DNA from 4 places in the Bacillus haynesii genome. Region 1 is predicted to be linked to each of the others. Evidence: riboswitches for the same ligand, from Rfam matches in the RefSeq annotation. Region 1 holds a riboswitch; each other region holds the start of a gene.

The links. A riboswitch is a leader RNA that binds a small molecule or an ion and turns the genes downstream of it on or off. The one in region 1 is predicted to bind S-adenosylmethionine.
Region 2: another riboswitch for S-adenosylmethionine. It lies ahead of mtnW (2,3-diketo-5-methylthiopentyl-1-phosphate enolase); the one in region 1 lies ahead of H2R00_RS06735 (YezD family protein).
Region 3: another riboswitch for S-adenosylmethionine. It lies ahead of H2R00_RS16010 (5-methyltetrahydropteroyltriglutamate--homocysteine S-methyltransferase); the one in region 1 lies ahead of H2R00_RS06735 (YezD family protein).
Region 4: another riboswitch for S-adenosylmethionine. It lies ahead of metK (methionine adenosyltransferase); the one in region 1 lies ahead of H2R00_RS06735 (YezD family protein).

What each region holds. Positions count from the first base shown of each region.
Region 1 is NZ_CP059494.1:1,366,983-1,374,692, reverse strand. It holds gene carB (carbamoyl-phosphate synthase large subunit) at 1-1,128, shown strand, start outside; gene H2R00_RS06755 (dihydroorotate dehydrogenase electron transfer subunit) at 1,125-1,895, shown strand; gene H2R00_RS06750 (dihydroorotate dehydrogenase) at 1,892-2,830, shown strand; gene pyrF (orotidine-5'-phosphate decarboxylase) at 2,799-3,518, shown strand; gene pyrE (orotate phosphoribosyltransferase) at 3,515-4,144, shown strand; SAM riboswitch class I at 4,308-4,414, shown strand; gene H2R00_RS06735 (YezD family protein) at 4,518-4,634, shown strand; gene H2R00_RS06730 (phosphoadenylyl-sulfate reductase) at 4,721-5,422, shown strand; gene H2R00_RS06725 (sulfate permease) at 5,434-6,498, shown strand; gene sat (sulfate adenylyltransferase) at 6,524-7,660, shown strand; gene cysC (adenylyl-sulfate kinase) at 7,674-7,710, shown strand, end outside.
Region 2 is NZ_CP059494.1:1,568,172-1,575,881, forward strand. It holds gene mhqR (MarR family transcriptional regulator MhqR) at 1-452, opposite strand, end outside; gene H2R00_RS07730 (sporulation kinase KinD) at 690-2,201, shown strand; gene H2R00_RS07735 (aspartyl-phosphate phosphatase Spo0E family protein) at 2,263-2,505, opposite strand; gene H2R00_RS07740 (YkvA family protein) at 2,720-3,052, shown strand; gene fosB (metallothiol transferase FosB) at 3,039-3,503, shown strand; gene H2R00_RS07750 (1,2-dihydroxy-3-keto-5-methylthiopentene dioxygenase) at 3,530-4,069, opposite strand; gene H2R00_RS07755 (methylthioribulose 1-phosphate dehydratase) at 4,089-4,712, opposite strand; gene mtnX (2-hydroxy-3-keto-5-methylthiopentenyl-1-phosphate phosphatase) at 4,673-5,371, opposite strand; gene mtnW (2,3-diketo-5-methylthiopentyl-1-phosphate enolase) at 5,368-6,585, opposite strand; SAM riboswitch class I at 6,670-6,769, opposite strand; gene H2R00_RS07770 (pyridoxal phosphate-dependent aminotransferase) at 6,819-7,710, opposite strand, start outside.
Region 3 is NZ_CP059494.1:3,231,778-3,239,487, forward strand. It holds gene galE (UDP-glucose 4-epimerase GalE) at 1-289, opposite strand, end outside; gene H2R00_RS16000 (glycosyltransferase family 2 protein) at 320-1,318, opposite strand; gene H2R00_RS16005 (glycosyltransferase family 39 protein) at 1,318-3,561, opposite strand; gene H2R00_RS16010 (5-methyltetrahydropteroyltriglutamate--homocysteine S-methyltransferase) at 3,707-4,837, opposite strand; SAM riboswitch class I at 4,911-5,020, opposite strand; gene H2R00_RS16015 (DUF3298 and DUF4163 domain-containing protein) at 5,340-6,023, shown strand; gene H2R00_RS16020 (chorismate--pyruvate lyase family protein) at 6,121-6,651, opposite strand; gene H2R00_RS16025 (LacI family DNA-binding transcriptional regulator) at 6,848-7,710, opposite strand, start outside.
Region 4 is NZ_CP059494.1:4,116,039-4,123,748, forward strand. It holds gene H2R00_RS20495 (alpha/beta hydrolase family protein) at 1-407, shown strand, start outside; gene H2R00_RS20500 (DUF2584 domain-containing protein) at 432-674, shown strand; gene H2R00_RS20505 (dicarboxylate/amino acid:cation symporter) at 715-1,899, opposite strand; gene pckA (phosphoenolpyruvate carboxykinase (ATP)) at 2,150-3,733, opposite strand; SAM riboswitch class I at 3,928-4,065, shown strand; gene metK (methionine adenosyltransferase) at 4,456-5,658, shown strand; gene asnB (asparagine synthase (glutamine-hydrolyzing)) at 5,809-7,707, shown strand.

The DNA of each region.
Region 1 (7,710 bases):
ATCGCAGCTAACATCGGCTATCCGGTGCTTGTCCGCCCATCGTATGTACTTGGGGGACGTGCGATGGAGATCGTCTACCAAGAAGCAGAGCTTCTCCATTATATGGAGAATGCAGTGAAAATCAATCCGCAGCACCCTGTCCTGATCGATAAATATTTGACCGGAAAAGAAATTGAAGTGGATGCAATCTCTGACGGTGAAACGGTTGTCATTCCGGGGATTATGGAGCACATCGAACGGGCGGGCGTCCACTCGGGGGATTCGATTGCCGTTTACCCGCCGCAATCCCTTTCAGAGGACATCAAGAAAAAGATTGAAGCATACACGATTAAGCTTGCAAAAGGCTTAAACATCGTCGGCCTGCTCAACATTCAATTTGTCCTTTCAAAAGATGAGGTTTACGTCCTTGAAGTCAACCCGAGATCGAGCCGCACGGTGCCGTTTCTCAGCAAAATCACCGGCATACCGATGGCCAATCTCGCAACAAAAGTGATTCTCGGCGGGAAGCTGGCCGATTTGGGCTATACAGCAGGCCTCCAAAAAGAGCAGGAAGGCGTATATGTGAAAGTGCCGGTCTTCTCGTTTGCAAAGCTGAGAAGAGTGGATATCACGCTCGGACCGGAAATGAAATCGACTGGGGAAGTCATGGGCAAAGACAGCACATTGGAAAAAGCGCTATACAAAGGACTGATCGCTTCAGGCATCCAAATTCCGAACTACGGCTCTGTTCTCCTGACAGTTGCTGATAAAGATAAAGAGGAAGGACTATTGATCGCCAAGCGGTTCCATGCGATCGGCTATAACATATTGGCTACGGAAGGAACGGCCGGCTATTTAAGAGACGCATCCGTACCTGTTAAAACCGTTGGGAAAATCGGCGAAGAAGGAACAAATCTCCTTGATGTCATTCGAAACGGAGAAGCGCAGTTCGTCGTCAATACGCTGACAAAAGGGAAGCAACCGGCAAGGGACGGCTTCAGAATCAGACGCGAATCCGTTGAAAACGGCGTTGCCTGCCTGACATCCCTTGATACGGCGGAAGCGATTTTACGGGTGCTTGAAAGCATGAGCTTCCGCGCCGATCATATGCCGGAGATTAAAATCGAGCAAAAGGCGGCTGTCAGATGAGAAAAGGGTATATGACAGTCCGTTCAAACAAGTGTATCGCGGATCATATTTATCAAATGGTACTGGAAGGGGAGATTGCCGAAGTTTGCGGCGCTCCCGGCCAGTTCCTTCACATCAAGGTCTCAGACTCCCTCACACCGCTTTTGAGGCGGCCGATCAGCATCGCTGATATCAACAGAGCCGCCCGGCAGGTGACCATCATCTTTCGCAAGGATGGGGAGGGCACGAGCCTCCTTTCTTTAAAAAAGGAAGGAGATCAGATCGATGTCCTCGGTCCGCTCGGCAACGGTTTTCCGGCTGAATCGCTTGAACCGGGGAAAACGGCTCTTCTCGTCGGAGGGGGGATCGGTGTTCCGCCGCTTTACGAGCTGAGCAAACAGCTGACAAACAGAGGGGTGCACGCGATCCATGTGTTAGGATTTGCTTCTGCAAAAGATGTCTTTTACGAACAGGAATTCAGCCGCTTCGGCCGGGTGTATGTGGCAACCGCAGACGGCACCCGCGGTTCAAAGGGATTTGTTACAGATGTCATTGAAAACGAGAGGCTTCAGTTTGACTGCATAATGGCTTGCGGACCGACGCCGATGCTGAAAGCTTTAAAACAGCGCTATCCGGATAAAGAGGTTTATCTGTCGATGGAAGAGCGCATGGGATGCGGGATCGGTGCTTGCTTTGCCTGTGTCTGCCATACGGAAGAAAGCGAAACGTCTTATGTGAAGGTATGCCTTGACGGCCCTGTTTTCAAAGCTGAGGAGGTGCTGTTATGAGGCTTGAAGTCAATTTGCCGGGCCTTCAATTGAAAAATCCGATCATGCCGGCCTCAGGCTGCTTTGGATTCGGGAGAGAATTTGCGAACTTTTACGATCTATCACGTCTCGGTGCGATCATGATTAAAGCGACGACGAGCGAGCCGCGCTTCGGGAATCCGACGCCGCGCGTCGCCGAGACACAAGCCGGCATGCTCAATGCCATCGGCCTGCAAAATCCGGGTTTAGAGGCTGTCATGGAACGCGAATTGCCTTGGCTCGAACAGTTCGATACGCCGATTATCGCCAATGTCGCCGGCTCGCAGATCGACGATTATGTGGAAGTGGCTGAAGAAATCAGCAAAGCGCCGAACGTTCATGCGCTCGAGCTGAATATTTCTTGTCCCAACGTGAAAACGGGAGGCATCGCCTTCGGCACACAGCCGGAAATGGCCGGCGAGCTGACGAAAGCGGTAAAAGAGGTTGCAAGCGTTCCCGTCTATGTGAAGCTTTCGCCGAATGTTGCGAACATAACCGACATCGCTCTTGCCATAGAAGAAGCGGGAGCGGACGGTCTGACGATGATCAACACGCTGATCGGGATGCGACTCGACTTAAAAACGGGAAAGCCGATCTTGGCGAATAAAACCGGCGGATTATCAGGCCCTGCCGTTAAACCGGTGGCCATCAGAATGGTGCATGAAGTCAGCCAAAAGGTGAGCATTCCGATCATCGGCATGGGAGGCGTCCAGTCAGCCGAAGATGTGCTTGAGTTTTTGCTGGCGGGTGCGAGCGCAGTCGCCGTCGGCACGGCAAACTTCGTTAATCCGTTTGCTTGTCCCGAAATCATCGACGATTTGCCGCGCGTTTTAGAAAAATACGGATCCGATTCGTTGAACGAGTGTGTCGGAAGGAGCTGGAAGGATGAAACATACGCCGCCCATCATCGCGCTTGATTTTGCATCAGCACAGGAAACATATGCGTTTTTGGACCGGTTTCAAGAGGAAGAGCTATTCGTTAAGGTGGGCATGGAGCTTTTTTATCAAGAAGGACCTGCCATCCTTGAAAAGTTGCAGGAGCGCGGCTGCCGCATTTTCCTCGATCTAAAGTGCCACGACATTCCAACGACCGTATATAAGGCGATGAAAAGGCTGGCGGGATTTGGCGTCAGTCTTGTCAATGTGCACGCAGCAGGAGGAAAACAAATGATGGAGTCGGCGCTTGAAGGCCTTGAAGCGGGGACTCCGGCAGGCCAAAAACGCCCTTCATTAATTGCCGTGACCCAGCTGACAAGCACGTCTTCAGAAATGCTTCAGCGTGAACTGCTGATTGAAACACCGCTTCTCGATGCAGTTGTTCACTACAGCAAGTTGGCTGAAGAAAGCGGACTTGACGGCGTCGTCTGCTCCGTTCATGAAGCCGAACACATTTACCGGGCTGTGTCTTTAGGTTTTCTGACCGTGACACCCGGAATTCGCATGGCAGATGACAAAAACAACGACCAGGTCCGGGTGGCGACGCCGTCATACGCACGGGAAAAAGGCGTATCGGCGATCGTTGTCGGCCGTTCGATTACACAGGCGGAAGATCCTGTGTCAGCCTACAGAAGAATAGGACATGAGTGGGAGGGAACCAAGGCATGAAAACAGACATTGCAAACCATTTATTAAAAATCAAAGCAGTTTTCCTGCGCCCGAATGAGCCGTTTACATGGGCGAGCGGCATCCTGTCGCCCATCTACTGCGACAACCGTTTGACGCTTTCATATCCGGAAGTAAGGCATGATATAGCTTCAGGGCTTGCCGGACTGATTCAAGACAAATTTCCCGAAGCCGAAATGATCGCCGGTACGGCAACCGCGGGAATCCCCCATGCCGCGCTTGCCGCTGACAGACTGAGCCTGCCGATGTGCTACGTCAGAAGCAAACCGAAGGCGCACGGCAAAGGAAACCAAATTGAAGGAGCCGTTGTAAAAGGACAGAAAGTCGTTGTGATCGAAGATTTAATTTCAACGGGCGGAAGCGTCCTTGAAGCAGCCGCCGCCCTTACAGAGGCGGGATGTGAAGTGCTCGGCGTCGCCGCCATTTTCACTTACGGGCTTCCAAAAGCCGCCGCCGCCTTCAGCGAAGCGGGCGTTGAATATTACACGCTAACTGATTATGATACGTTGACAGAGGCTGCGCTTGCCGGTGGATATATCAGCGAACAGGATGCCGCCAAACTGAAAGAATGGAAGGCGAATCCTGAAAGCAAGTCTTGGATGGACTGATGACCAAAGCCGTATTCTCCTAATGGGAGAACGGCTTTTTTTGCGCCTTTTTGCAGATTTCAAAATAGTAAAATCGGATTATTTTTATTTTTTATTAATCCTATAAAAAAAGTCGGGTTGACTTTTATTCGAATTGTGCTAAAATTTTAAAATAACAAAAGCAAACTTATCAAGAGCGGTGGAGGGACTGGTCCGATGAAACCCGGCAACCTGCGTGTGATGCGTAAGGTGCTACTTCCAGCAAAATGCCCTCATTTTGAGAGATAAGGAATAGCGGAGTTCCTCGTCTTTCTTTCAAAATTGGAAGAAAGATTTTAATTTTTAAGGGGCAGAGGAGGAGCTAGAAGTGAAGACAGATGAACAGCTTGAAAAGGTGATCATCAAAATGAAAGACATGCTGAAAGACATGAATTACGGATCGATCACATTCGTTGTTCAGGACGGCAAAGTCATTCAAATCGAAAAAAATGAAAAAATAAGATTGAAATAGCTGACTAGACAAACTAGAGGCGGTTTTCACAGTTTTTTTCTGCTGGAAGCCGTTTTTTTGTTGGCAAAAAAAAGGGGGAACCGAAAATTTTTACTTACAGCACATGGGAGGAACCAAACATCTCTTTTCAGGAAGATGACTCTTATAAAGGAGCGCTGTCCGTCCTGAAATGGGCGTACGGACATTACGGGGATCAGCTCGTATATGCGTGCAGCTTCGGAATTGAGGGGATCGTCCTGATCGATTTGATTTATAAGGTTAAAAAAGATGCAGTCATCGTTTTCCTTGATACAGGGCTTCATTTTAAAGAAACATATGAAACGATCGACGCTGTCAAAGAACGATATCCAGGCCTTCAGATTATCATGAAAAAACCGGAGCTTACCGTCGAAGAGCAGGCGAAAGAATATGGGGACGAACTATGGAAGACCGCTCCGAATTCCTGCTGTGAAATGAGGAAGGTCATTCCTCTCCGCGAGACGCTATCAGGCTACCCGGCTTGGCTGTCAGGCCTGCGCCGCGAGCAATCGCCCGGGCGGAGCAAAACGAACTTTTTGAACAAAGATGAAAAATTCAAGTCCATCAAAGTTTGTCCGCTCATTCATTGGACGTGGAAGGATATTTGGAGATATGTGACAAAACACGATCTCCCATACAACCCGCTTCATGATCAAGGCTATCCGAGCATCGGCTGCGCTCCGTGCACCTCTCCGGCCTTTACGATGGATGATCTTCGATCAGGCCGCTGGAACGGATCGGCTAAAACAGAATGCGGATTACACGAGTAAGGAGATGAGTCATGGAACTTGCCGCCATTTTATTTAGCATGTTTTTTGCGATGAATATCGGAGCGAGCGGTGCAGCTGCTTCAATGGGAATCGCCTACGGATCTGAAGCCGTCAAAAAGAAGTTTCATGCCCTTCTGATCTGTGCAGCCGGCGTTCTCTCGGGCGCCGTCATCGGCGGCGGAAACGTCGTGAAAACGATCAGCTCAGGCATCATTCCTGAACGGGTGATTTCGCTCGAAATCGTCTGCATTATTATCGGATCGGCGGCGCTGTCGCTCTTTATCGCAAATGTACTTGGCATCCCGCTTTCGACAAGTGAAGTGACAGTCGGATCTGTTGTCGGAGTAGGTGTCGCTTACCAGGTTTTGTATGTGAAATCTTTGCTTGTCATCGTCTCATTTTGGGTCATTGTACCAATCGTCGCTTTTATGTTTACATTTGCGATGGCAAAAATCATGAAAAAAACGATCAAACGTCCAGCCTCGGGAAAAAAAGCAAAGGTTTTGGCGGTCATTCTGTTGATCACCGGGTTTTTTGAAGCCTTCTCAGCAGGCATGAACAATGTCGCAAACGCTGTCGGACCTCTGGTGGCGGCGCATGTTTTGACAGTCGGGGAAGGAACGCTCTACGGCGGACTGTTTGTCGCGCTAGGCGCCCTTTTACTGGGCAGGCGCGTTCTTGAAACAAACGGCAAAAAGATAACGAGATTTTCAAAAGGAGAGGGGATCATCCTTTCCGGAACAGGGGCCGGGCTTGTCATCATCAGTTCAATTTTCGGTTTGCCGGTTCCGCTTGCGCAAGTCACATCATCTTCTATTATAGGGATGGGAATGGCAAAAAACGGCGGCAACGTCTTTCATAAACAAGTGGTCAAAACAATGCTGAAAGTATGGGTCGTCTCGCCGTTCCTTTCATTAAGCCTATCTTATATGCTGGTCAGCCTTTTATTAAAAGGAGACTATTATGCTCTCATCGTCATCACAAGCGTCCTTCTGGCATCTGTCGGAACGCTCAGCCTGATGAGAGCGGTCAAAAAAGAACACAGCTCCGTCCATGAGCAAGGCGGAGGAATTTAAACACAAAGTAGGGGGAAACAAGTTTATGAGTTTAGCACCACACGGCGGTGTATTGGTTAACCGCGTCAATGAAGCATACGATTTTCAACATATCGCACAGGAAATTGAGCTTGATTTAATGGCTTTTTCAGATTTGGAGCTGATCGGAATCGGTGCGTACAGCCCGATCCAAGGATTTATGACAGAGAAAGACTATCTGTCCGTTGTCGAAAATATGAGACTATCAAGCGGCGAAGTATGGACGCTTCCGATCACTCTGCCTGTTGACGGGGAAAAAGCTTCAAGCTTAAAAGCGGGTGACACCGTCCGCCTCACCTATAATGGGGATACCTGCGGCGTCATTGAGATCGAAGACATCTATACGCCGGACAAGAAAACGGAAGCCGTCAATATCTATAAAACCGACGAACTCGAACATCCGGGTGTCAAAAAATTGTTTGACCGCGGCAGCGTTTATGTGGGCGGGCCGATCACGCTCATTAAACGGAGCGTCAAGCAATTCCCGGCGCACACATTCGAACCTCTGGAAACAAGAAAAAAATTCGCAGAACTCGGCTGGAAAACGATCGTCGGATTCCAGACGAGAAATCCGGTTCACAGAGCGCACGAATACATTCAAAAAACGGCGCTGGAGACGGTAGACGGCCTTTTCCTCAATCCGCTCGTCGGGGAAACAAAATCAGACGATATTCCGGCTGATGTCCGCATGGAAAGCTATCAGGTGCTGCTTGACGGCTACTACCCGAAAGACCGCGTCTTCCTCGGCGTTTTTCCGGCGGCGATGCGCTATGCGGGGCCGAAGGAAGCGATCTTCCATGCGCTTGTCAGAAAGAACTACGGATGCACGCATTTTATCGTCGGAAGAGACCATGCCGGAGTCGGCGATTACTACGGCACATATGAAGCGCAGGAGCTGTTCGATCAGTTCGCGCCGGAAGAGATCGGCATTACGCCGCTGAAATTCGAACACAGCTTCTACTGCAATGTCTGCGGGTCAATGGCTACTGCGAAGACGTGCCCTCACGGCAAAGAACATCATGTCATTTTGTCCGGCACAAAGGTGAGGGCCATGCTGAGAAACGGCGAGTTCCCGCCGAGCACATTCAGCCGTCCTGAAGTCATTCAAACATTAATCAAAGGCTTAACGGCCGGGGTTTCTTAAGGGGGAGCATCTCTTGGTAAAAAAAGATATTGTCTGGCATGAAGCGTCCA
Region 2 (7,710 bases), 200 kb from region 1:
TCTTTGCCCTTATAAATATTTCTTGCGTTCAGTCCGACTTTTTTCAGCATTTCGATGCAGGCTTCTTTCTCCTCATCGCTCAACACGCTGATCATGTGGTGAAGCTCTTCTGCATGACCTGGAAAAATCTTCTCCAAAAGCTCGGTGCCTTTATCTGTAATTTGCGCATAGGTCACCCTGCGGTCGGTCGTACAGGCTCTTCTCGCGATAAGCTGCTTTTGCTCAAGCTTGTCAACCACATATGTAATACTCCCGCTCGCCAGAAGAATCTTATCCCCTATTTGCTGAAGGGGCTGATCCCCTTTATGATAGAGGAGTTCTAAAACGGCAAACTCGGTTGGGTTCAGACCATGATGATGAATATGTTTATTCATATGATCATTAATGGATCTGTACGCTCGAGATAATACAATAAATAATTTCAAGGACTGTTCCTGTTCTCTATTACTCATATCTCTCATCTCCAAAGAAACAACTACAGGAAAACATTAATAAACTATGAGGAAAATGTCAACTGTTAACATTCAAACCATGTTATGATGAGTAGGAATTGAACATCAAATAGATATATCCGGAAATTCCCCGGTATTGTGTCCTATTTTCACGGTATTGGTTATCTTTTCTATAAATCGGCTCTGACTAGTGATATAATACCTCTATTCCTGTATCGATTGGGAGAGAGTAAAAACATGCGCAATTTTAAAAATATATGGAAGAAAATCAGGCTTTATTTGATCTTGGTGATGATCCCCGCCTTCATTATAAGCTTTTTTGTATACGAACAAGAACGAGAAAATATCACTGAAAAGCACCGTCAGACTGCGACTCTCATGCTCAATATTCACCGCAACCAAATCAACTACCTGATCGGCGAAACTGAAGCAAGGCTCAGCTCCCTTGCCACGGCCCTCAACCACCCTGTTAATGAGCAGCATATCAAACGAATCCTGACGGAAACGTATAAAAAAGAACCGCGTTTTTCAGCTTTATACCTTTTAAATGAAGACGGCGATGTTATGGTGAGCACGTCTACCGTCAAAGAAAAAAAGGCGCTTTCGTACAAGAACATTCTGCAAAAAGCGGAAAAATCAAAGAAATCCGTGATCACAGACGATATACATACAGTGTCGGACAGGCTGGAGCTGAATATATTTACTCCTGTCTTTGACAGCGAAGGCAGAACGACAAATTTTCTGCTGGCTTCGATCCGCGTCGATTATCTGAAAAATATCATGAACGTCTTAAGCCCTGAGCTTTACATCAAAATTCTCAATCAGAAGAATCAAATTGTCTTTACGGCAGGCCATTCTCCTCCTGAGAAGCCGGACGGCGGTACCGTCGACGCTTTTTTGGACCAGATCGACTGGAAGCTTGAAGTTTATCCGGAACCGGTCCAGCTTGATGAAATCGTTCACAGTCTTCTGCTGTCATTTTTAAGTATTTTCATTCTGCTGAATATTATGTTCCTCCTGCTCCAGTATGTGCTGCTGAAGCGGCGGACAAAGCAGGAGCGCGCCCAAAATGAAGCGCAGAAGCTCGAATTAATCGGCACCCTGGCGGCGAGCACCGCCCATGAAATCAGAAACCCGCTGACAGGTATCAGCGGCTTTATCCAGCTCCTTCAAAAAAAATATCAATCAAAAGAAGATCAAATGTATTTCTCAATTATCGACCAGGAAATCCGGAGGATCAACCAGATTGTCAGCGAGTTTCTCGTGCTCGGAAAGCCGACGGCAGAGCAGTGGCAGCTCAACGCCATGAATGAAATGATTGACGAGATCATGCCGATTATTCATTCTGAGGCAAATTTATATAATGTGGAAGTGGAAGTTCAAGACTGCGGAGAAGATCCGGCTTATGTATATTGTAAAAAGGATCATATTAAGCAGGTTGTCTTGAACGTCGCCAAAAATGCTCTTGAATCGATGAAAAACGGCGGAAAGCTGCTCATTCAAATCGAACATGATCAAGAGAAGGCGCAAATCATTGTGAAGGATATCGGAGAAGGTATTCCAAAAGAAATGATGGAGAGTATTTTCCAGCCTTTTGTCACGTCAAAGGAAAAAGGAACAGGACTCGGCCTTGTCGTGTGCAAGCGCATCATTTCCATGTACGGGGGAACCATTCAAATCGAAAGCGAACGGCATAAAGGAACGACTGTGACGATAATGCTGCCGACTTCAAAGGAACAGGATGACTGAGGCTTCCCCGTTTCCTGTAAAGAGCCTGCCTTCCTTACGGCAGCTCTTTTTCGTTCATCCACTATGCCGTATATTTTTCAACGCTCAGACAGTCGATGCAGCCTAAAAAATCTTGCAGCAGATTGTCCGGCGCGTTTTCATTCATAGACAATTTTTGATATTCATAGATTAATTGATCCAGCTCCTGGCTCCGTCTGATCGTTTCATCCCCTGTATATCCATAGATTTCAGCGGCTTCAACCATCATTTGCCGCTTCTTGCTGATGGAAACGAGCAATGCTTCTTTTTCAACATACCTTTGCATACGCTTCACCCCTTACCGACATATCGTTTCTTAGAACCATCCAGATTTTGCGTACTTGAGCATTATTACAGATTATACTTATTTTGTAAACCTATTTTTCAAAAAAATATTTTGAAATCGAGTATAATAGATTTGTGGAATTAAAGGTGTAATACCCATCGATGAAATATGGTAAACATCTTTACAAGAGTTCATGCGGATAGAAGGAGGTTTTATGATGCGCCAAATGATGAAAAAACCAGTTTCAAGGCTCCGAACCGTCTTTGCCGTGAAAGAAGCGTATTCAGGCCTCTTATTGTTTTTCAGAGCATTTAGAGCCTGGAGAAAGGGAGACTACCCCTTATTCCCGAAAAAAACGATTTTACTGGCCGCGCTGGCATTTATTTATGTGCTGTCTCCGATCGATTTGATTCCCGATGTTCTCGCAGGCATCGGCTGGCTTGATGATGCGGCTGTACTCGCTTTTCTGTTCAGACAGATAACCAAAGAGCTGGACGGATTTGAAACACATCTAATGGGAGGAATAAACGGCAATGGCAAACAATAAAATTCTCGGCATCAATCATCTCTTGTTTTCGGTCTCTGACCTGTCCGTCTCTATTTCATTCTATGAAAAGGTGTTTGATGCCAAGTGGCTCGTAAAAGCCGAGAAAACCGCTTATTTTGACCTGAACGGCATCTGGCTCGCATTAAACGAAGAGAAAGACATTAAGAGACAGGAAATTCACGACTCTTACACCCATATCGCGTTTTCGATTCAACAGGAAGATTTGCCGTTCTGGGAAAAGAAATTACACGATTTAGGTGTAAACGTGCTAAAGGGCAGAAAACGGCACGAAGGCGACAAAGATTCAATTTATTTCTCAGATCCAGACGGCCATAAGTTCGAGCTTCACACCGGCTCTGTATTTGACCGTCTTCAATACTATCAAAATGAAAAACCGCATCTCTCATTTCATGAAGGCCACATCAAGGCCCTTTATGACAGAAACAAATAAAGAAAGCGTCCAAGTGGACGCTTTCTTTATGGCCGGTTCACACTCTCTTTCTCATAAATCGGCACCCAGCCCTCTGTCGTCACAAAGATTCTGACAGCCACGACTTTCCGGTCTTCCTGAAGCGTGAAATAATGGCGGGTGTTTTCAGGAACGGAGATCAAATCCCCCGGATTTAAGAGGACATCAAAAAATGTACCGTCCTTTCCTTCTATCGCAAAGATGCCGTGGCCGCTGACGATAAATCTGACTTCATCGTCTGTATGATGATGCTCCTGTTTGAAATTCTTCAAGAGCTCATCGAGTTTCGGATTTTGGTCGGAAAGCGAGATGACATCGCTCGCTTTATAGCCGCGGCGTTCTGAAATGTCTTTGATTTCAGCGGCAAAGACGTCTAAAATCTCCTGTTTCTCTTCATCGGTCAAATCGTATTTTTCTTTTAAGCCGGCCGGTAGTTTTGTGATGTCCCACTTTTCATAAATAACCTCCTGCCGCTTTAGAAATTGTTCCACTTCTTCCTGCTTTTCAATGGTCGTGTTTTGTTCATCATGGATCCGAATTGTCGCCATGTTTTCTCCCCCTTTTTAATTAAACGTGATAAGCCTGCAAAGCTTTCAGCTTTAAATGCCAGCTGAACAAGAATTCATATGCTTCAAGCATCCGCTTTGCTTCAAATGCCGTTTTTCCCCAGACGGTAATACCGTGGCTGCGAATCAGCACTGCGCCTGAATCGCCTGAAAGGTGCCCGGCAAAATCCGCCGCCAAATCCGGAATATGAGCACTGTTTTCGATAATCGGGATCGTCACCTCCGCATTTTCCTCCCAAAGCCCGAGCGCCTTTATGATTTCCTGGCCTCTGAATGTCACTTGCTTTTCTTTTGCATAAAGCTCTGAGATGACATTGTTGTCAATCGTATGGACATGAAGACAGCAGCCGGCGTTTGTATTTTGATAGACAAAGGTGTGCAGCAGCGTCTCCGCCGACGGCTTCAGCGCATGTCCGGTCTCCGCCGGCCTCCCCTCTTCGTCCGCCAGCAGAAAATCCTCCGCGGTCTCTTTTCGCTTATCTTTTCCGCTTGCCGTGATGAGAAATCGCAGCGGGCCTTCTGATACTTTGATTGACAGATTACCGCTTGTCGCCGGGAACCAATCCCTTTCCGCAAGCTCTTTTTTTACCTCGGCAAGTTCCTGCCGTTTTTGCTCAATAGCCATCCTTTCACCTCCGCGGTCTCTTCAAGTATTCGTTTTGCATCGTGGAAATCGCCGAATGCTGCGTGCTTCAAACCGAGCCCTTCACATTCGCGCAGCAAATAATCGCGCGCGATGCACAAGTCGGAACATTTGGCAGCTTCAACATCTGTAACAGAGTCCCCGATCATGACAACAAAATCGTCCCGACCTTTCAGCCGGCGGATGATGGAAGGCTTGCAGCATCCGCATTCATTTCCGCAGCCCCCGTCACACGGATACGGCCAGCGGATCTCGATATTGCGGCCTGTGAAGCCGGCCTCGTTGCAATAAATGCGGTTCTTTTCAACAATTCCTTCAAGCAGGGGATAGACGAAAAAATCCATCCCTCCGCTCACGACGTAAAACGGAAGACCCTTCTCATCCAGGAAAGAGACAAACTCTTTAAACCCGGGGCGGATCTCGGCTTGTTTCAGTACATATGCCGTAATGTCTTCTTTCAGGCTGCTCGGCAGCAATTCAAACATTCTGCCGACTCCGTCCTTAATCGATATGTCCTTGGACAGAACCCCGTCTTTTAAAGCAATCCACTCTTTTGGAGCAAATTGTTTCATAATGCTGATGATGTTGTCGTTTGTTGTGATCGTTCCGTCAAAATCACAAATGATAAGCGGCTTCCTCATACAGAAACCTCAACCCTTCCCCATTTTTCAAGGGCGAGCTTCAAATCGGGAGAACGCTTTGCTTTTTCTTCGACAGGCTCCGCTTCCAGGACGGCATCAATGACCGCCCGAAACGCTCTTCCTCCGCCTGCCGCTCCGTTTGGATGACCGTGAATCCCCCCGCCTGCATTGATGATATGGTCAATGCCAAAGTCTTTCATCAAGAGCGGGACCATGCCGGGGTGAATACCGGCCGACGGCACCGCGAATGTCGGTTTAAAAACGTCTTCCTTCGTGCATTCATCGTATATGGCAAGCGCAGCCCGCTTCGGCAGAGCAACGCTTCCGTACGGAGAAGGGAACAGGCTGAAATCAGCACCCGCATACCGGTTCAGCTTGCCGAGCAAGAGCGAATGGGAAAAACCGTAATGCGGCGACGAAGTGAGTGCGCCGCTTACTGCCGGGTGCGCCATGATCGGCAGCGGAATGTCGTCGTCTTCCGCAAGGCTTTGCAAAACATCGAGCCCGTAGGCATACACATTAAGCAGCAAAACATCGGCTCCGAGCTCGGCTGCTTTTCTCGCCTTCGATTTCAGCTCCATTGTCCTGCCCGTCAGATTGACGGCATACAGGGTTTTACGCCCTGTTTCTTCAAAGGCAGCCTTAAGCACTTTCCTTCCTTCTGTGATTCGTTTTTCAAAGGGGGCACTGCCTGTTTCAAATAAGATTTCATCGTCCTTGATCAAATCCACTCCGCCAAGCGCCTGCTGCCTCAGCTGTTCCTTCAAGTCTTCCATATCGCGGCCAATGACGCCTTTAAAAATGCTCATCAACAGAGGCCTTTCAAATTCGCCGATTTTTTTCCGGATCCCGTATACGCCGAATTTCGGACCCGGCAATGATTGTTTAAAATACTGCGAAAACTCCAAATCAGCCAATTTGATTTTTCCATCGAGAGACAGCTTGCCAAAAACGGTCGTCAGCACAGCGGGAATGTCGCTTGTAAAATTGGCTTCCGGATAGGCGATGGTAACCGTTGCCTGTTTTTCCCCCAGTGCGCTTTCTGTTTCTTCGACCTTGACGACGCGTCCTTTATGCTTTTTCAGCTGCTCCTGCTTTAAGAGCGGCAGATCTGTCCACGATCCGACCGTCAGCCCGATCGCGATTTGCTCAGCCCGCTTTTCTGCGTCACATCCTGGATCTGCCAAAATATATGTTGCCAAAAGTTCACTCATTGTGTAGCTCCTTCCTGCTTCATTCATATAAAAAAACCTCTTTTGCTGCTTTAGCTAAAAGAGGTTTCGCTTTTCAGGTTCGAATCCTTATCTCTCAGCGTCAGCTGCAAGAATTAGCACCGTGCTTAAAAAGTCGGTTGCCGGGCTTCATCGGGCTTGTCCCTCTGCCTGCTCTTGATAAGAATATTGATTTTATAAATTATTTTGAATTATCCCATCGTTTTTCCCGATTGTCAATGACTGTGGCCGGTCTTTTTGAATATATTCAGCTCGGCAATACGCGAAGCCGCTTCCCGGAGCCGCTCTTCGCTTGTCAAGAGGCCGACTCTCACGTATCCTTCTCCGTGTTTGCCGAAGCCGATGCCGGGCGCTGTGACGACGTTCGCTTTTTCGAGAAGCAGATCGGAAAAAGACTCAGATGTATATCCGTCGGGAACAGGCATCCAGGCGAAAAAAGATCCTTGCGGAGCATCCGCATGCCAGCCGATATCGCGGACCGCACGAATCCATGCATCCCGCCTTTTTTCGTAGCGCTCATTTTGCTCCTTGACACACGCTTGATCTGATAGGAGCGCGGTCGCCGCGGCGTCTTGGACCGCTTTAAAGAGGCTGACATACATATGGTCCTGATAAAGGTTCAGCGCTTCGATCACAGAGGCGTTGCCAACTGCAAACCCGACCCGCCATCCAGCCATATTATACGTTTTGGAAAGCGTGTAAATTTCGATTCCTGCGTCTTTTGCCCCCGCCGTTTCCAGAAAGCTGACAGGCCTCTTGCCGTCGTAGCCGATCGCGCCGTAGGCAAAATCGTGGACGACGCAAATTCCGTTCGACTTGGCAAACCGGACGGTCTCTTCGAAAAAAACAGGTGTGGCTTGGGCACCGGTCGGATTGTTCGGATAATTTAAATACATGAGCTTCGCTTTTTCTTTCACTTCCTTCGGAATCCGACTGTAGTCAGGCAGAAACTGATTGTCCGCTGTAAGCGGCATCGTTTCCATGTTCGCTCTTGCCAGCTCAACGCCCGACCAGTAGTCGGGATAACCCGGATCGGGAACGAGCACGGTATCCCCCGAATTTAACAAACATTGCGGGAGCTCGACAAGACCGGCTTTTCCGCCGAAC
Region 3 (7,710 bases), 1.9 Mb from region 1:
CCATGCCTGTCAGGTTTTCGTTGAAAGAAGAAAAAACGCTATTCGACTGTGATGGAATGGGAGATGCTGCGAAATGCATGACGGCTTCAATGTCCTCGTTTTCAAATACTTGCTTGAGAAAATGCCGGTCGCGAATGTCCCCTTTATAAAACGCAGCTTCGGGGTGAACGGCTTCCGCGTGTCCCGTCGCCAGGGAATCCACAACAACGACTTTTTCTTTTTTCTCAATTAACGTGTAAACGGCATGGGAACCGATATAACCGGCTCCCCCGACAACTAGTATGCTCATCGGAATCCCTCCTTTTGGATCTCTCGTCTTCTACATCATATGGCGCTGCGGAGCTGCCGCCCGCCGTTGTTCTTCAAATCCGTATTTGCCGTCAATGATATATAGCGGCCTGTCTTTCACTTCGTCATAAATGCGGCCTATGTATTCGCCGATTGCTCCGAGGATGATCAGAATAAATCCGCTGAACAAGCATTGCAGAATAATCATCGACGACCATCCTGTAATGGTGCTTGTCGTAAACAGCTTCATGCAGACGACGATGAAGGCGTATATAAAGCCGACCGCTGACAGCGCGATTCCTGAGTAGCTTGCGAGTTTCAGCGGCTGAAAGGAAAATGAAGTGATGCCGTCGAGCGAAAGCTTCAGCATTTTTTTCAGCGGGTACTTCGTTTCCCCTGCAAGCCGTTCGTGGCGCTCGTAATAGACGGCGGTCTGCTTGAATCCGAGCCAGCTGACAAGGCCGCGGACGAACGGATTTTTTTCTTTCAGCTTGTTCATTTCATTGACCACCTTCCGGTCCATGAGCCGGAAGTCTCCCGTATCCACTGGGATATCAACGTCTGTGAGTTTTCTTAAAATACGGTAGAACATGGCGGCCGTTTGCTTTTTGAAAAATGTTTCTCCTTCGCGCTTTGTGCGGACGGCGTATACAACGTCAAAGCCTTGGCGCCATTTTTCCGCCATTTCCAAAATCAATTCAGGAGGATCCTGCAAATCGGCGTCGATCACAACGATCGCCTCGCCGGCAGCATAGTCCGTTCCGGCCGTAATCGCGATCTGATGACCGAAGTTTCTTGAGAAATTGATGCATTTTACTGCCGGGTCTGACTGAGCAAGCGACTTCAGCATGTGAATGCTGTCATCGCTTGAACCGTCGTTTACAAAAATCAGTTCATAGGGATCGCCTGTCGAGTCCATGACGGTTTTTAATCGGTCATAGGTGCTTTGAAGCACCTCCGCTTCGTTGTAGACAGGGACTACGATTGAAAATGTGAGTCGTTTCTGCATGTTCATCACCTTTCCTTTCATCAATCAAGCTCCACTTTATAAAGCGTCTGATTTCCGCCAGGTCCGCCTGACTGGGAATCGTTATCTGAAGAAGAGCTGCTGTATTCGCTTTTTGAAATTTCTTTTCCGTTTTCTTTAATCCAGTTGGTGATTTCTGAATTGTCCTGACCTCGGCCGTCGCCGATCATGAAGTACTTGACTTCTCCGTTTTTGACGAGCTTCTCAAGTTTTTCAACCGTTAAAATCGGGTCGCTTCCAGAGAATCCGCCCATCGCCATCACAGCTTTGCCTGTTTTGATGATGTAAGATTGAGCAGACGTTGCGCTGGAGACTGCAAATAAATATTTTTCACCAGTGTTGTTTTTTTCAAGGTAGCTCAACAGTTCTTCATCGACTGACTCGCCGCTTCCAGGGCTGCCGCCGCTTGGTCCGCCTTGTTGACGGCCGTTTGCCCCTTCGTCATTCTGCTTTTGGCTGTTTTGTCCGGAACCGGTATCAGCTGAAGAATCGTTGCTGTTTGAACCAGGACCGAAGCCAGGTCCATTATGGTTGTTTTGATCACTGTCTGTTTGGCCGTCTTGGCTGCCGAATCCGGGAGGTCCGCTGCCGTTGTTATTCTGCATCTTACCTCCTCCGCCACCGCCGCCAAATGATTGTCCGGATTTAGGTCCGGCCTGTGGAATCATGCCGTTTACACCGTCAGCAAGCGTCGCCGTTGTCCAGTAGAAAGGTCCGATCAGCATGCCGAGCAGCGCTGCAAGTGATACATAGTAGCTGAATGACTTTCCTTTCTTGAGAAAGATGAGAAGACAGCTTGTGACAATGCCGAAAGCGCCGATCAGTATGCTCCAGATGATGCCGATTTCGCTGAAATAAGGACTCAAAATGTACAATTCAAATGCGGTTGTCAGCAAAATTCCGACCGGCAGAAGCTGTTTTTTCCAGCGGCTTTCTTCCTGATAGAGGCGAACGAGCGCCGTCCAGCCTGCACCTGACAAAGCGGCAATCGGTGCTGCCAGCATAATCAGATAGTAATGATGGAAGAATCCTGCGACACTGAAGAATGCAGCGACCGGCAGAAGCCACATCATCCAGAAAATCGTTTCAGTCGTTGTTTCATTGAATTTTCTTTGCCTGCGAAGGCCCGTGATCAGCAAACCGATGATGCCGAAGAGTACAAACGGGATCAACCAGCTTGCCTGTCCGGAAAGCTCAGATTGGAATAGTCTGAGAGGGCCCGGGTTTCCTGTGCCAAACATGCCGCTCGTGCCGCCACCGGGACCGCCGCCGCCGCTTTGGACATCACCCTGCTGGCCGTCCGGTCCGCCTGAAGGCATCTCGCCCCCGTTTGGCGGAGCCATTTGTCTATTTGCCGAGTCTGAGTTGGTTTCGGTATCGCCGCTTTGCTGTTGCGGCGTTTCCTCCTGCTGGGTCTTTTGATCTTGATCAGATGAGGAGGTTCCGCCCCCGTCTGCACCGTTTTGCCCTGTGAGACGCTGGATGCCGTTGTAGCCAAACGCCAGCTCAAGGACAGAGTTGGTCTGGCTGCTTCCGATATAAGGGCGCGAACTCTCCGGCTGGCTGTCGACGACAACTGCCCAGGAAACGGAAACGCCTGCCAGAACGATCATGGCTGTGATAAGGGACACAATTTTTTTGCGAATCGTCGTTTTTGCTGCAATCATGTAAAACAGCAGGAATGCCGGTAATACCATGTAAGCTTGCAGCATTTTGACGTTAAAGCCGACACCGACCATACAGAATGCGCCGAGCAGCCAGCCGATTCTTCCTTTGCGGACTGCTTTGAACAACATCCAGGTTGCAATCATCAAGCAAAGAACGAGAATGCTGTCGACGTTGTTTGTATGGCTGACCGCAACGGCAATCGGCGTACACGCCATAATAAGAGCTGAAATTCTGGCCGCCGTTTTGCCAAAGGTAGGTTTTACAATGAAGTACAAGAGTGCTACGGAAATCACTTCGGCAATGGCTTCAGGGAGGACGACGCTCCAGCCGTGCACGCCGAACACAAGTGCAAAGAGTGCTTGAATCCAGAGTGCGACAGGCGGTTTATCAACTGTTACAAAGCCTGCCGGATCAAATGATGCGTAAAAGAAGTTATAAAAGCTTTGGGTCATACTTTCAACGGCCGCCGTATAGTAGGCGTTGTCTGTGTCATTATTCCAGATGCCGTACAAGTTTAAAGCTGCTGATAATACAAGAATGAAGACCAGGAATATATCGATATTCCTTTTCTTAATCATTGTTCGATCACCTCACTAAAGAGCATTATAGAAGGCAAATATGATCAAACTATGAACAAATCAAGAAGGAATTTTAAATTGTAATAGAGGGGCAAAAAAAAGAGACATGCCGTCAAAAGCATGTCTCAAAATATGAGGTGAGGTGTTATTTCCATATATCTTCTGCGATCTCGACGACATGACGCAGTTTTTCCCATTGCTGCTCTTCTGTCAGGAGATTGCCTTCTTCTGTGGAGGCAAAGCCGCACTGCGGGCTCAAGCACAACTGGTTCAGGTCGACGAAGCGGGAAGCCTCTTCTATGCGCCGCTTAATGGCATCCGGGTTTTCAAGCTCTCCGAATTTGGATGTGATGAGACCGAGGACGATCTGCAAGTCTTTCCGTTTGACATAGCGAAGCGGTTCGAAGCCGCCGGAGCGCTCATCATCAAATTCAAGGAAAAGTCCGTCTAAGTTTAGTCCGTCAAAGATCGTTTCTGCAGCTGCGTCGTAGCCGCCTTCTGCCACCCATGTCGACTTGAAGTTGCCGCGGCAAATATGCATCGTCACCGTCAAATCGTCGGGACGTCCTGCAATTGCTTCATTGATTGTATTGGCAAAGGACTCGCGGAGCTCATCCGCTTCACGCCCGAAGGCTTTGATCTGCTCTTGTCCTTTTTCTGAGAAAAATACGGACCAGGCCGTGTCATCCAGCTGCAAATAGCGGCAGCCGGCATCGTAAAATGCGCGGATCGCTTTTTTGTATGCCTGCGCCACATCGTGATGGAACTCATCCAGATTTTCGTACGGACTTTCTCCAAGCTTTCCTCTGAAAAACAGCATATTCGGGCTCGGAATCGTCATTTTCGGCGTATGTGTTCCCGCAACTTGATGAAGAAATTTATAATCTTCCAGCATCGGATGGTTTGTAAAATCGACTTTGCTTGTTACTTTAATGCCGCGCGGCTTCGTTTCAACATTATGAAATTGAATGCCCTTGTCCGCTCTATATCCTTCTACGCCGTCAAGTCCTTCAAGAAAATCGAAATGCCACCATGACCTGCGGAATTCCCCGTCTGTGACGGCTTTAAGACCAATTTCTTTTTGCTTTTCGACAATGCGCTTAATCTCTTCGTTTTCGACTTCGCGCAGTTGTTCAGCGCTAATTTCGCCGTTCGCTTTTTGGAGGCGCGCTTTTTTTACAGGCTCAGACCTTAAAAGGCTTCCCACCTGATCAGCTCTGTACGGTCCAATTTTTCTTCCTGGCGTTTGCTTCAGTACATCGGTTGATTGTGTCATGCTTCATCCCTCTTTCTTTATAGACATAAAAAAGCTCTTCCCGATAAGGAAGAGCTTGATATATTCAATCTCCTCCTTATCTTCAAGAGCACGAACATGCTCTTAAGGATTTAGCACCATTCTGTCATAGACAGCGGTTGCCGGGTTTCACAGGGCCAGTCCCTCCACCACTCTTGATAAGGAAAACCTTTTTATGCGATTTTTTAATAGTTTTAATATTAATACTTTTTATAAAAATGTCAATGGGTTTAAAAAAACTCTTTGGTTTTTTCATTTTCTTCATCTGCTGTTAAACCGGAGGGCGTATCAAATCAATGTGTGAGTTTTTCGTCAAGACAGCCGTTCAAACAGTCAACAAGGTGTTGAACGAACAGGTTGAATTAGAATATTTTTCAATTTTTATTTCCAAAAACAGAAACTTTTTATCGAGTTCACCGGTCTATCATGTGTACCTGATTTCAAAATGGGTATTATAAAAAATGACAGATTAAGGAGGGTTCTTATGAACAAAAAAACAGTGTTTAAAGCGTTCGGAATGTTGATGACAGGGGTATTGTTTTTTGCGCTGTACAGTGCGGCCGCACTTCCTTCTGCACACGCGGCAAATGAAAAAAAACCGACGGTCACGAGCCATACGTACAAAAACATTAAGGCTTTGAAATACCCGCAGGTTTCAAATGTAAGCACCAAATCTCTCCAAAACAAGATCAACAAAGATTTTAAACATTATATTGAGCAGTCCTACAAAGATTATGTGAAAAACAAGAAAGACGGCCAACAGCACGGATATCAAACGGATTACCAAACGTCCTTTGAAGTGAAATACCGGACCGGCCAAAAGCTGAGCATCCTGACAAGCAATTATGTCTACTCCGGCGGAGCGCACGGAAATACGGCAGTCCGCTCTTTCAACTATGATCTTGTCTCTAAAAAACGGGTGTATTTAACCGACATCTTAAATACAAAATCGAAAATGGATAAGACAAAAACATACATTTACAACTATATCCAAAAACACCGCGACATTTTCTTCCCGGATGTGAAGAAGAAAGACATCGTCCTCGGTAAAAACACGGCTTTCTATTATACAAAAGACGGCATTGCGATCGTCTTCCAGCAATACGATGTAGCCCCTTATGCCGCCGGAAATCCGGTCGTTGCCGTTCCAAAAACAGTGTATCAATAAATAACAGCCCCTGTTTCTCAGGGGTTTTTGTTTTGAGGAAAGAGAAATGGGGAGATTATGGAAGCCCTTTCATGAAGCGGCAGCTGACGGGCATGATTTAGCCCGCAGTCAGTTTGCAGATTTTTTCTAAATCGAACAGCTCGCAGACATAGAACATGCACTGCCGGCCGCTGATGATCTGATATTTTTTAAAAGCATATGTCTGGTCTGCTGAAACAGGTACAAGTTGTGTGAAATGTTTTCCCAGGCAGTCGCCCGTGCTGAAAATTTCACGCCTTGACTCCAGTTCTGCAATGATTTTTCCGATGGGAAGCCTTTCTTCCTGCAAATCTTGTTTGATGGCGAGCGGCAGTAGGTTTGTTTTGACATAAACATAATTATAAGATAAATAATCATCGCCTGTTTTCAAAGAGGAGGTTCTAAACAAGATCTCATCATCGCGTTGAAACAGCCTCGCTTCTTCAGGTGACAGCTTGTCATAATCAATATTATTTTGCTGAAAAACTTCGATTTCGGTTTTGCCGCCGATCAGCGTTTCAATCGCTTTGGTTGTTGAACCATCGGTTTTGGTTAACATGTCTTTTACTAGAGCAACAAGAGCTTTAGGAAAAAAGTGGCTTACGCTCAATTAAAGGCACCTCCGCACCAAAATTAGAATTTTTTGAAAACTTGTCTTTAAATTTATCATGTGGAGATGAGTTTGTCTAGAAAAATAAGTTAAATTTTAGGTTAGTAATGTAAATTTTATCTTTTTTATAATTGAATAGATCAGGATATGTATGGAAAAAGGAGACGTCAATGTCTCCTTTTTTTGTCCCATTATTTTAAGTCGTCTCTCCTTCTAACAGCTGTACGGGCAAATAGGTTTCCAGCGGCAAATCATCGAATTCGCCTTCAATGGCTTTGGACAAAATCTCGATGGCCGTCTTGGAAATGAGTTCGATCGGCTGCTGGATGGTTGTCAATTCCGGGAGGATGGACTGAACCGCTTCCGTTCCGTCGTAGCCGATCACCTTTAATTGCCCGGGAATGTCTTTTCCGCGTTTTTTTGCTTCGGTGATGACCGTAGCGGCCATGAGGTCATCACTGGCAAAAATGCCATCAGCTGCAGGCTGTTCATCAAACAGTTTTGAAATGATTTCCCGGTAATTTTGATGAAAGGGAACTTCATATGTAATCGGCTGTCTCCCGTGTTGTCGCATCACATCTTCATATGCTTTTCTTCTAAGATTTGCCGGTGTTTTCAGCTCAATTGGTCCGTTGATATGGATGATGTGCCGGCAGCCTTTTGCAATTAACAGTTCTGTCGCTTTTCTTCCTCCGTCATAGTTATCGGAGCCGATGACGGGAATCGTTTCCGATAAGTAATGGTCGATGGCGACAATCGGCAGGTTTTGCCGGTGATAATTTAAAATTCCCCTGTTGTAAGTCACGGCGATGACGCCGTCCACTTGATTTCGCATCAGCATATCCAAGTATTTTTCTTCTTTGTCTTTGCGGTTTAAGCTGTTGCAAAGAAGCAGTTTGTAGCCCATGGCAGCGCAGATGCTCTCAATATGAAAGGCCAGTTCGCCGAAAAACGGATTGCTGGAGTTAGGGATGATGAGCCCTATTAAATGAGTTCGTTTACGAAATAAAGAGCGGGCCAAATCGTTTGGAAAGTAATTGATTTCTTCCATCGCTTTAT
Region 4 (7,710 bases), 1.5 Mb from region 1:
CAATCGAAATGAAAGATGCGGCCGCTTCGTTTGTGTCTTGGGGCGGTGTCAGCGATATGGTCATGACCTATCGCGAACGCAAAGATTTGCGGCGGATGATGAAGCGGGTCATCGGCGGGACGCCTGAAAAGGTTCCTGAAGCGTACGAATGGAGGACGCCTTTTGATGAACTGGAGAAGATTGAAGCGCCCGTGCTTTTGATCCACGGAGCTAACGATGAAAATGTCTCCATCGAGCATGCGCGGCGTCTTGAGCGCGAACTCCTGCAAAGAAACAAGTCTGTGGATACGTGGTATTTCAGTCAATACACCCACTATTTTCCTCCGCGCGAAAACAGGCGGATTGTAAGAGAATTGTCTCAATGGATGAAAAGCCGCCCTTGGACAAGTTATGGTAAACTAAAGTAAAAGAGAAAAGGAGGGGGACTTTAGGTGGGAATGCCAGTTGAATTTAACACGATGATTGTGACAAAAGGAAAAGAAACGCGGGTTGAGGAAAATGTATTTACACTCGAGAAAGAAGGTTATCGGGTTTACCCTCTTCATGTGCCGCTTGAAGTCAGAAAGACTAAGCGTGGCGACATTACCGGCACCGCGCAGGCGGAGCGCCTTGAATGGTCAGACGGACGGACTCATTTAACATACAGGCTCGTATCATTAAATTCGACGAATTAAAAAAAGCCAAGGCGCGGATAGCGTCCTTGGCTTTTCTTTATTATGCAGGCACATCTTCCTCTTTTCCGATTCCTTTTTTGGAAGTCAGCCTGTGAATCAGCATGGTGAGAGCTCCGTCTCCTGTAACGTTTGTTGCTGTACCCAAGCTGTCCTGAGCAAGGTAAAGAGCGATCATCAGTGATACGCTAGTTTCATTAAAACCGAGCATCGACTGCAACAATCCGGCCGCGGCCATGACGGCACCACCTGGTGCACCGGGCGCTGCGACCATTGTGACGCCAAGCATTAAAATGAACGGCATCATGATCGAAAAAGTCGGCGTTTGACCGTTTAGAATCATCACGCCCATTGCACAGCTTGTCAGTGTAATCGTGCTTCCTGACAAATGAATATTGGCGAGGAGCGGAACGGCGAAGTCAGCCACTTTTTGGCTTGCCCCCGTTTTTCTGACTTGCCTCAGCGTGACGGGAATCGTTGCCGCTGACGATTGTGTGCCGAGCGCGGTGAAGTATGCCGGTGCCACGATTTTCAACAGCGACAGCGGATTTCTGCCGTTTGCAGCACCCGCAACGGAGTACTGAATCAAGAGTATGACGAGGTGAAGCACGATGATCATCACGAAAACTTTTGCAAATACGGATAAAATCGTTTGCACCTGACCACCGAACGTCATATTGGTGAAAATACCGAAAATATGAACAGGCAGTAACGGAATAATAATATATGATATCAGCTTTTCAACGATCGTTTGAAATTCATCAAACGCGTTTTTCAATGTTTTTCCGGGCAGATAAGCGATTCCGATCCCCATGATGAAAGCAAAAATCAGTGCGCTCATCACGCTCATAAACGGCGTCATTTCAATGGTGAAAAATCCTGCTTGCAGAACTTCTTCCGGATTTTTAAACTCCTGCAGCTGATGGCCGGAAATGATCGCGGGAAGAAGATTTGAACCGACAAGGTACGCCAGGAGGCCGGCAAAAATGGTTGACGTGTAGGCGATACCTGCTGTAATGCCAAGGATTTTTCCGGCGCCGCGGCCGATTTGTCCGATGCCGGGAATAATAAAAGCGATAATAATAAAAGGAATGACGAATTTAATGAAGCTTCCAAAAATATCATTGAAAGTAGCTGCCGTTTTGACGAACCAAAGCGGAGCAAAGCTTCCGACGATAACACCAAGAATAATTGCCGTAATGATCCTCGGCAGTAATCCAAATTTCATAGATGTGTCCTCCTGATATATACAAATGTTTTTATAATATTATCATATGAAAGATTTCTTTTGTTAAAAATAAAAAAAGTCTGTATTTTCAAATAATAATGTTTGTGAATTGGGAGCGCTTTATCATAGGCTGTGCTTGACTGTCATCTTGATCATTGCCCAGGAAATGGCATCGGTCGTTGATAGGAGAAGAGGATTTTTGATAAACTGCAGCAGCGCAGGTCTTCTGCGCTGCTGCAAGCGGGCTGAATTATACGAGCGGTCCTCCGGCTTTTTCGATGTTTTCGGTATTGGAGAACTTTTTGAAATTCTTTTTGAATGCATTTGCCAGGTGAATCGCTTTTTCCTCGTATTCGTTTTCATCTGCCCAAGTTTTGGCCGGATCAAGCACTTGATCAGGCACACCCGGAACGTGGACCGGTGAATGAAGTCCGAAAATGCGGTCAGTCCTCATTTCGGCGTTATCCAGTTCTCCTTCTATCGCGGCCTGAACCATCGCTCTCGTATAAGCAAGGCTCATTCTTTCCCCGGTTCCGTATCCGCCGCCGGTCCAGCCTGTATTGACGAGAAAAACGCTGACGCCGTGTTCATCGATTTTTCTTCCGAGCATTTCAGCGTACACGTGTGCCGGAAGCGGGAGGAACGGTGAACCGAAGCAGGTCGAGAATGTAGCTTCAGGAGTGGTGATTCCGCGTTCGGTGCCGGCGAGCTTGCTTGTATATCCGCTCAGGAAATGATACATGGCTTGTTCTTTCGTTAACTTGCTGATCGGAGGAAGCACGCCGAAAGCATCTGCCGTCAGAAATACGATGGTCTGCGGGTGTGCGGCGATGCTCGGCTTGACGATGTTGTCAATCGCGTCAATCGGGTAAGCCGCTCTCGTGTTTTCCGTATAGAATGTGTCGGAATAGTCCGGCTTTCCGGTTCTGCTGTCGACAACGACATTTTCGAGAACGGAACCGAAGCGGATCGCATTGTAAATCTGCGGTTCTTTTTCTTCGCTTAAGTTAATGCACTTGGCGTAGCAGCCTCCTTCAATGTTGAAAACGCCTGTGCTGGACCAGCCGTGTTCGTCGTCACCGATCAGCTTCCGCTTCGGATCGGCGGAAAGCGTCGTTTTGCCTGTACCTGACAATCCGAAGAAGAGAGCTGTTCCGCCTTCCTCGCCAATGTTTGCCGAACAGTGCATCGGTAAAATGTTTTGTTCAGGAAGAAGATAATTCATAATAGAAAAAATCGATTTTTTCATCTCTCCGGCATATTCGGTGCCTCCGATTAAGATCGTACGCTTCTCAAACGACACGATGATAAACGTTTCAGATCGAGTCCCGTCAACGAGCGGATCGGCTTTGAAATGCGGAGCGGAAAGAATCGTAAACGGCTGTTCTTCAGGTTTTTTATCATGTTCTTCAGGTCTGATGAACAACTGTCTTGCAAACAGGTTGTGCCAGGCGAACTCGTTAACAACTGTAATCGGAAGCCGGTATTTTTCGTCTGCTCCTGCAAACCCTTCAAATACATACAATTCATCGCGTTCCTTTAAATAGCTGAGCACTTTTGTGTGCAGCCGGTCAAAGGCGGCTTCTGAAATCGGCTGATTCACCGCGCCCCAATCGATTTTGTCCTTTGTGCTCGCTTCTTCCACAATGAATTTGTCCTTTGGCGAGCGGCCGGTGTATGTACCGGTTGTTGCCCGCACGGCTCCGGAAGATGTCAAGACTCCTTCTTTGCGCTCAAGAACTTTTTCAACCAAAAGGGGAACGGATAAGTTCAGCTGAACGTTTTTGCCCGTTAATAACGTTTGTAAGTCAGTTGTTAAATCTACAGAATTCATAAAAAACCTTCCTTTGCATGTTTTTTAATGTGTATAACATTAATGTAGAATTAGTATAACACATTTACTCTTATAGTCTATACCGTTTCTTCATTTTTCGTTCGGGTTTTTTCTCGAAGGACAAGTTCAAATTTATTTCGGCCGATATTGACATTACAAGCCATTTTAAGATAAGATATTTCATTGAGCGGATACTCTTATCCCGAGCTGGTGGAGGGACAGGCCCAATGAAACCCAGCAACCGGTTTCTCTTATTAATGGAAAAAAACAGTTTCTGAGACAACTACGGTGCTAACCTGATGCAAGGTGTTCAATACCTTGAGCGATAAGAGTGAAAGGCACGCAATACCAGACCCTTTCCTCAGCGAATAGGAAAAGGTTTTTTTATTGCATAAATCGATATACAAAAATTGCTAAAAAAACTGCCTTCAGGAGGAAGGTACTCGGCGTTTTTCACAGGATGTGAAAGGTTTTAGCCGAGTATCAAGCAGGAGGAAGGTACTGGGCGTTTTTCACAGGACGTGAAAGGTCTAGCCGGGCAACCAGTCAGGAAAAATTCTGCTAAGGGGAATTTCGACTCAGAATCTCGTCAAGAATAGCATATGGAAATTGTTTCAAAACGAGAGCGTATGAAGCCCGAGTATCGTCATATAATCAAGAGGGACGAGATCCGTATCATACTTAAGATCACGGCTGATCTTCATATACAGGAGGAAACATAAATGAGCAAAAACCGTCGGTTATTTACATCAGAGTCAGTTACGGAGGGACATCCGGACAAAATTTGCGACCAGATTTCGGATAGTATATTAGACGAAATTTTAAAGAAAGATCCGAATGCCCGCGTTGCCTGTGAAACATCTGTGACAACCGGATTGGTGCTGGTAAGCGGTGAAATCACGACGTCCACATACGTCGATATTCCAAAAACAGTCCGCGAAACGATTAAAGAAATTGGCTACACACGTGCAAAATACGGTTTTGATGCCGAAACTTGCGCGGTCTTAACGTCTATAGATGAACAGTCTCCAGACATTGCAATGGGAGTCGACCAGGCTCTTGAAGCGCGTGAAGGAGCAATGAGCGACGCTGAAATTGAAGCGATCGGAGCCGGAGACCAAGGTTTAATGTTCGGTTTTGCCTGCAACGAAACAAAGGAACTTATGCCTCTGCCGATTTCGCTTGCTCACAAATTGTCTCGCCGTTTGACAGAAGTGCGTAAAGAGGAAATTCTGCCGTACCTGCGTCCGGACGGAAAGACACAGGTAACTGTTGAGTATGATGAGAATAACAAGCCGATTCGCATCGATACAATTGTCATTTCGACTCAGCATCATCCTGAGATTTCGCTTGAACAAATTCAGCGCAATCTGAAAGAGCACGTCATCAATCCGGTAGTGCCAAAAGAGCTGATCGATGAAAACACGAAGTACTTCATTAATCCTACGGGCCGTTTTGTTATCGGAGGACCGCAGGGGGATGCTGGTTTAACAGGACGCAAAATCATCGTTGACACCTATGGCGGATATGCCCGTCACGGCGGCGGAGCGTTTTCCGGTAAGGATGCGACAAAGGTTGATAGATCTGCAGCTTATGCTGCGAGATATGTTGCGAAAAATATCGTCGCCGCAGGTCTTGCTGATTCCTGTGAAGTGCAGCTTGCCTACGCGATCGGTGTCGCACAACCGGTGTCCATTTCAATCGATACATTCGGTACAGGCAAAGCGAGTGAAGAAACATTGATCGAAGTGGTTCGCAAAAACTTTGATCTAAGACCTGCCGGCATTATTAAAATGCTCGATCTTCGCCGTCCGATTTACAAACAAACGGCAGCTTACGGACATTTCGGCCGCCTCGATCTTGATCTGCCTTGGGAGCGCACAGACAAAGCAGAGCAGCTGAAGAAAGATGCATTAGGAGAATAACAATAACAACCGCATAGCCGCTTTATTAAGCGGCTTTGTTTTTCGATGGCAAAAAGCGGGCGGATGTGAAACGTTTTTCTTTAAACACTTGTCTAATCAAGAAGCAGACTTTGATTTCTGCACGAAATTTAAAAAATCGGAGGCAATACTATGTGTGGATTTGTAGGGGTATTCAATCATCGCCCATCATCCGAGACAGCAGCCCAGGAAGAACTGATTAAACAAATGAATGAAATGATTGTACACCGCGGTCCGGACGATGATGGGTACTATCATGATGAGCATGTAGGCTTCGGATTTAGAAGGCTCAGCATCATCGATGTGGAAAACGGAGGACAGCCTCTGTCTTATGAAGATGATTCCTACTGGATTATTTTTAATGGAGAAATCTATAACTATATAGAACTGAAAGACGAACTTCTTTCAAAAGGATACGAGTTCAAAACCGATTCAGATACGGAAGTTTTACTTGCGACTTACCGCCACTACAAACAGGAAGCCGCTTCCAAGCTGCGCGGAATGTTTGCTTTTTTAATCTGGGACAAAAAAGAACAGCTCCTATACGGAGCGCGCGATCCGTTCGGCATTAAGCCGCTCTATTTTACGAAAACGGACGGCCACGTTTATTTTGCATCAGAAAGAAAAAGCCTGATGGCTGTCGATGCTGACTTGGAATTGAATGAAAAAGCGCTGCAGCAGTATACATCGTTCCAATTTGTACCGGAGCCTAAGACGCTTGACAAAAAGGTGCAAAAAGTAGAACCGGGCCATCAGTTTACCGTCCGCCCGGGCCAGGATATTCAATTTAAAACATACTGGAAAGTTCAATTCAAGCCGGTTCAGACCGAAGAAGACAAGCTTGTTCAGGAAGTAAGAGACGCGATTTTTGATTCCGTAAAAGTCCACATGCGGAGCGATGTGCCTGTAGGTTCCTTCCTTTCCGGAGGCATTGACTCTTCCTTTATCGTGTCTGTGGCGAAGCAATTCCATCCGAACTTAAAGACGTTCTCTGTCGGCTTTGAACATGAAGGCTTCAGCGAAGTTGACGTTGCGAAAGAAACCGCTGATAAGGTCGGCGTGGAAAACTTCAGCGCGATCATTTCGCCTGAAGAATATATGAACGAGCTTCCAAAGATCGTCTGGCATCTGGATGATCCTCTGGCAGATCCTGCTGCGATTCCTTTGTATTTTGTCGCGAAGGAAGCGAAGAAGCAAGTTACGGTTGTTTTATCCGGAGAAGGGGCAGATGAGCTGTTCGGCGGTTACAATATTTACCGAGAGCCGCTTTCATTAAAGCCGTTTGAGCGAATCCCGTCCCCGCTGAAAAAGATGCTTCTTCGAGTAGCTTCAGCGATGCCGGAAGGAATGAAAGGGAAAAGCTTTTTAATGAGGGGCTGTACACCTCTTGAAGAGAGATATATCGGTAACGCAAAGATTTTTGAAGAAGGCATGAAATCAAAACTTCTTCGCCAGTATGACAGCAACCTCTCTTACTGTGACGTGACAAAGCCGTATTTTGAAGAAAGCAAGTCCTACAGCGAAATCAACAAAATGCAGTATGTCGATATCCACACATGGCTGCGCGGCGACATTTTGCTGAAGGCCGACAAAATGACGATGGCCAACTCACTGGAACTCCGCGTTCCGTTTTTGGACAAAGTCGTATTTGAAGCGGCTTCCAAAATTCCGGAAGAGCTGAAAACGAAAAACGGCACGACAAAATATCTGCTTAGAAAAGCGGCGGAAGGCATCGTTCCAGATCATGTCTTAAATCGCAAAAAGCTAGGGTTCCCTGTGCCGATCCGCCACTGGCTGAAAAACGAAATGCATGACTGGGCCGTGAACATCATTAAAGAGAGCGAGACAGACGCATATATCCATAAAGATTACGTGCTTCAGCTTCTTGAAGATCACTGCGCCAATAAAGCGGATAACAGCCGCAAAATCTGGACGGTTCTCATCTTTATGATCTGGCACAGCATTTTTGTTGAAAAACGCTTTGTACCGGAAGAACTGAACCATCAGCCAAAAGAGGTCATTATTGTTTAAGCA